Regions from separate parts of the Pseudomonas sp. FSO-7 genome, predicted to be linked through region 2. Evidence: predicted binding sites of a transcription regulator. Region 2 holds the regulator's gene; the other holds the start of a gene.
What was found. The regulator FliA, encoded in region 2, starts transcription of late flagellar genes. The targets are predictions, from matches to a motif close to CTAAAGTTTNNNNNNNNNNNGCCGNTAA.
Positions count from the first base shown of each region.

Region 1 (2,202 bases), 1.4 Mb from region 2:
AGGTTGCCGCTGTATCGCAGGGTAATGGCAAATCCAACCTGAGCAGGCGGATCATTGAATTGAAAAGACCGCGGCCGCTGATGCGTAAGCCGCGGCCACAGGTTCTCGACAGGCGGGGGCAACCTTGAGCTTGAACTCACTGGAACAGGGTGTTCGCATCACCACGCACACCACTTCGGACGTGAGGCGTCGGCAGAGCGGCCCCTCGATGCGTCCACCTGCATCAGGCCCGTTCAAGCCCAAACCCAATTGATCCCGGGTGGCCGTTAATCCGAGGTCTTGGCCATCTGCCGATCCGACGCGCGCCAGATCAGTCGTGTCGTGTCATAACCCTGCTGGCGCGCCTTGCTCAGCAGTTCCTCGCGCACGACGCTATTGACGGTCGGCGTGCGGGACAGCAGCCACATGTAGCGGCGGCTCGGGTCGCCGACGATGGCGGTCTTGTAGTCATCGCTGACGTACAGTACCCAGTATTGCCCTTTCGCCACGCCCGGCACGATCCGTGAAAACCAGTTGTCGAATTCGACCCAGAGCTTGTCGGTCTTGCCCGGCACCTGCGGCGTGGCAGTGCCCTTGGCTTCTTCCCACTGCCAGTCCGAGGTCAGGCAGCGATTGAGCACACCCACGTTACCGTCTGGCTTGAGGGTGTAGTGAGCTTCCGATTGCGCGCAATTGCGCTGGAAATACATGGGCAGACGGGCCAACTCATACCAGGTCCCTTGGTAACGCTTGAGATTGACGCTGTTGACCGTCTTGGGTGCCAAGGGATCTTCGCCAGAAGTGGCACAGCCGGCCAATACCAGGCCAGCCAAAAGCACAAAAACTAACCGCATCATTATTTTTCTCCCGCAGGCCTCTGGCCTCGGTTTACTTCAGGCCTTGGCCGGAAAACATCAACACTTTGTCACCGGCGTACTGCACGCTGATAAAGCTTTTCTGGTCGCCCCAGGTGCAACTGGACATGCCGAGGGCGCCTGAGCAATCAGTCGGTTTCCCCAGCAACGTTTCGACTTCGGCCTTGGGCATGCCAGCCGACAGTTTCGAATAGTTTTCCTGGTTGACCTTGCTGCATGCGGTCAACACGACGCACATAAACAGCAGGGCGATAGATCGCAGCGACATGGTGTAACTCCTGGAACGGAAGGGAGGTGGCAGGGTGCCAACCTGATCCTTAGAAGAGAAAACCCCTATCTGGTTCCCTGACGCCCCCAGTATTTATTGGCTGTGCAGAGGTGTTTCATCGGTGAATCAACCGGTTTGTGACAGCGTCGTACCTTTCGTCGGGATTGGGCCCTTGGCGCCTGATGGGCCGGGCTTTTGCGCCGATAAAAAGTAACAGCGCAAAATCCTGCGTTATGGCAAATTGACAGCCCTTCCTGACCCGTCCCTCCGCGGTAGTTTTCTTAATGACCAGAAACATGAAATTCAGCCATAAAATCCTGCTGGCTGCCGCCCTCGTGGTGGCCGTTGCATTCGCCTGTTTCATCCTGTTCAACGACTATCGTCAACGCCAAAGCCTTTACGCCAGCACCGAGACCTCCATGCAGGAGCTCGGCAGCCTGACCAGCCGCAACATCCAGACGTGGGTCGACGGTCGTATCCAATTGCTGCAGTCGCTGGCCCAGCAGATCGCCGTGGACGGCAACAGTGCCGACAGCCTCAAGCGCGCCGTGGGCCTGCCGGCCTACACCGGCAACTTCCAACTCAGCTATTTCGGCGGCACCGACGGCGTGATGTTCTCGGTCCCGGCCGGCAATCGCGCCGCCGACTACGACCCGCGCGCCCGTGGCTGGTACAAGGCCGCCAACAGCGCACAGCAAACCATCGTCACCGAACCCTACATCGCCGCCTCATCGGGCAAACTGGTGATCACCGTCGCCACGCCGGTACAACGCCAGAACCAGATGATTGGCGTGGCGGGTGCAGACATCGACCTGTCCAGCGTCAGCGCCATCATCAACTCACTGAACTTCGGTGGCCACGGCCACGCGTTCATCGTCAGCGCCGACGGCAAGATCCTGATCCACCCCGATAGCAAGCGCGTGCTCAAGACCCTGGCCGAGGCCTACCCCAACGGCGCGCCACAAATCAGCCCGGGCGTGAAGGAAGTCGACCTCGACGGCAAGACCCAATTCATCTCCTTCACCCGCGTCAACGGCGTGCCGGGTGCCGATTGGTACGTGGCGCTGGTGCTCGACCAGG
Region 1 is NZ_CM184193.1:461,693-463,894, reverse strand. Features, by position in the region: gene AC515T_RS02040 (lipocalin family protein) at 267-836, opposite strand; gene AC515T_RS02035 (hypothetical protein) at 868-1,122, opposite strand; gene AC515T_RS02030 (methyl-accepting chemotaxis protein) at 1,407-2,202, shown strand, end outside.
Region 1: AC515T_RS02030 (methyl-accepting chemotaxis protein) is a predicted target of FliA. The motif match lies at 1,302-1,329, and genes of this name have one in related genera.

Region 2 (2,202 bases):
TCGCCAAAACGACCTTTTTCAAGGCTGTCGACCAGTTCGCGGGCATGTTTTTTCAGGGTCGATTCGAAATCGCCCATTGAAGATTCGTTGTCCATAGCTCCCCCGTGGCGCCGTTAACCGATGCGTTCGAAGATTTTTTCGATCTTCTCTTTCAACGCCTGGGCCGTGAAGGGTTTGACCACATAGCCGTTTACACCGGCCTGGGCCGCTTCGATGATCTGCTCGCGCTTGGCTTCGGCAGTGACCATCAGCACCGGAAGGTGCTTGAGTTTTTCGTCGGCACGCACCTGGCGCAGCAGGTCGATACCGGTCATGCCCGGCATGTTCCAGTCGGTAACCAGAAAATCGAAGTTGCCACTGTGCAACATCGGGAGCGCAGTGGTCCCGTCATCTGCTTCGGCCGTGTTGGTGAACCCAAGGTCACGCAACAGGTTTTTAATGATCCGCCGCATCGTTGAGAAGTCATCAACGATGAGGATTTTCATGTTCTTGTCCAATTCGACCTCCAAGCAGTCTTAAACGCGCCCAGCACCTGGACGCGCCATTTCAATCAATCCGGCACAACACTCGACAACGGTCTGGAGCACAACGGATGGAGACTGGCGCAGTACCTGCCAGGCCAGCCTCGTCGCAGTGTCCCCACACTGCCTGTCAACGCGCTCGCCACTCCCCCAAACGCCCCCGCAAACGGGCCGCGCACTGGCTGTGTAACTGGCTGACCCGCGATTCACTGACCCCCAGGACCTCACCGATTTCCTTGAGGTTCAGCTCTTCGTCGTAGTACAGCGCCAAGACCAGCCGCTCACGCTCCGGCAAATTGGCAATCGCCTCCGCCAGCGCGCTCTGGAAACGCTCATCTTCCAGGTCACGCGACGGCTCCATGTGAGCACTCGCGTTATCCTCGTGCAGCCCTTCGTGTTCGCCGTCCTGCAACAGGTCGTCGAAACTGAACAGGCGGCTGCCCAAGGTATCGTTCAAAATCCCGTAATAATCGTCGAGACTCAACTGGAGTTCGGCCGCAACTTCGTGATCTTTAGCGTCACGCCCGGTTTTCGCTTCAATTGCGCGAATCGCGTCACTGACCATACGGGTATTGCGGTGCACCGAACGCGGCGCCCAATCGCCCTTGCGGACTTCATCGAGCATCGCCCCGCGAATGCGAATACCGGCATAGGTCTCGAAACTGGCGCCTTTGCTGGCGTCGTATTTGTTCGACACTTCAAGCAGGCCGATCATGCCGGCCTGGATCAAGTCCTCGACCTGGACACTGGCCGGCAACCGCGCCAGCAAGTGGTAGGCGATACGCTTGACCAATGGCGCGTAACGCTCGATCAGTTCGTATTGGGCGTCCCGTGCCGATTTTTTGTAGAGATGGTTGTAACCGCTGGCTGTCATAGCACGGGCCCTGCTGTTTGTTGCACAAGACGCTCGACGAAAAATTCCAGATGCCCGCGGGGGTTGGCCGGCAGGGGCCAGGTATCGACCTTCTGGGCGATCGCCTTGAACGCCAGCGCGCACTTGGAACGTGGAAAAGCTTCATAAACGGCACGTTGCTTCTGGACGGCCTTGCGTACGCTTTCGTCGTACGGCACGGCGCCGACGTATTGCAGGGCGACGTCCAGGAAGCGATCGGTGACCTTGGTCAACTTGGCGAACAGGTTGCGTCCTTCCTGCGGGCTCTGGGCCATGTTGGCCAGGACGCGGAAGCGGTTCATGCCATAGTCGCGGTTCAGCAGTTTGATCAGGGCGTAGGCGTCGGTGATGGACGTCGGTTCGTCGCAGACCACCAGCAGCACTTCCTGGGCGGCGCGGACGAAACTGACAACCGAGTCGCCGATGCCGGCGGCAGTGTCAATCACCAGCACATCGAGGTTGTCGCCGATGTCGCTGAAGGCCTGGATCAGGCCCGCATGCTGCGCCGGGGTCAGGTGAACCATGCTCTGGGTGCCGGAGGCAGCGGGCACGATGCGAATCCCGCCCGGCCCCTGCAAGAGCACGTCGCGCAGTTCGCAACGGCCTTCGATCACGTCCGCCAGGGTGCGTTTGGGGGTAAGCCCCAGCAGCACGTCGACGTTCGCCAGGCCCAGGTCGGCGTCCAGCAGCATGACCCGTCGGCCAAGCTCTGCCAGAGCCAGGGACAAGTTCACTGACACGTTAGTCTTCCCGACGCCACCTTTGCCGCCGGTCACCGCGATCACCTGT
Region 2 is NZ_CM184193.1:1,858,644-1,860,845, reverse strand. Features, by position in the region: gene AC515T_RS08195 (protein phosphatase CheZ) at 1-95, opposite strand, end outside; gene AC515T_RS08190 (chemotaxis response regulator CheY) at 114-485, opposite strand; gene fliA (RNA polymerase sigma factor FliA) at 652-1,395, opposite strand; gene fleN (flagellar synthesis regulator FleN) at 1,392-2,202, opposite strand, start outside.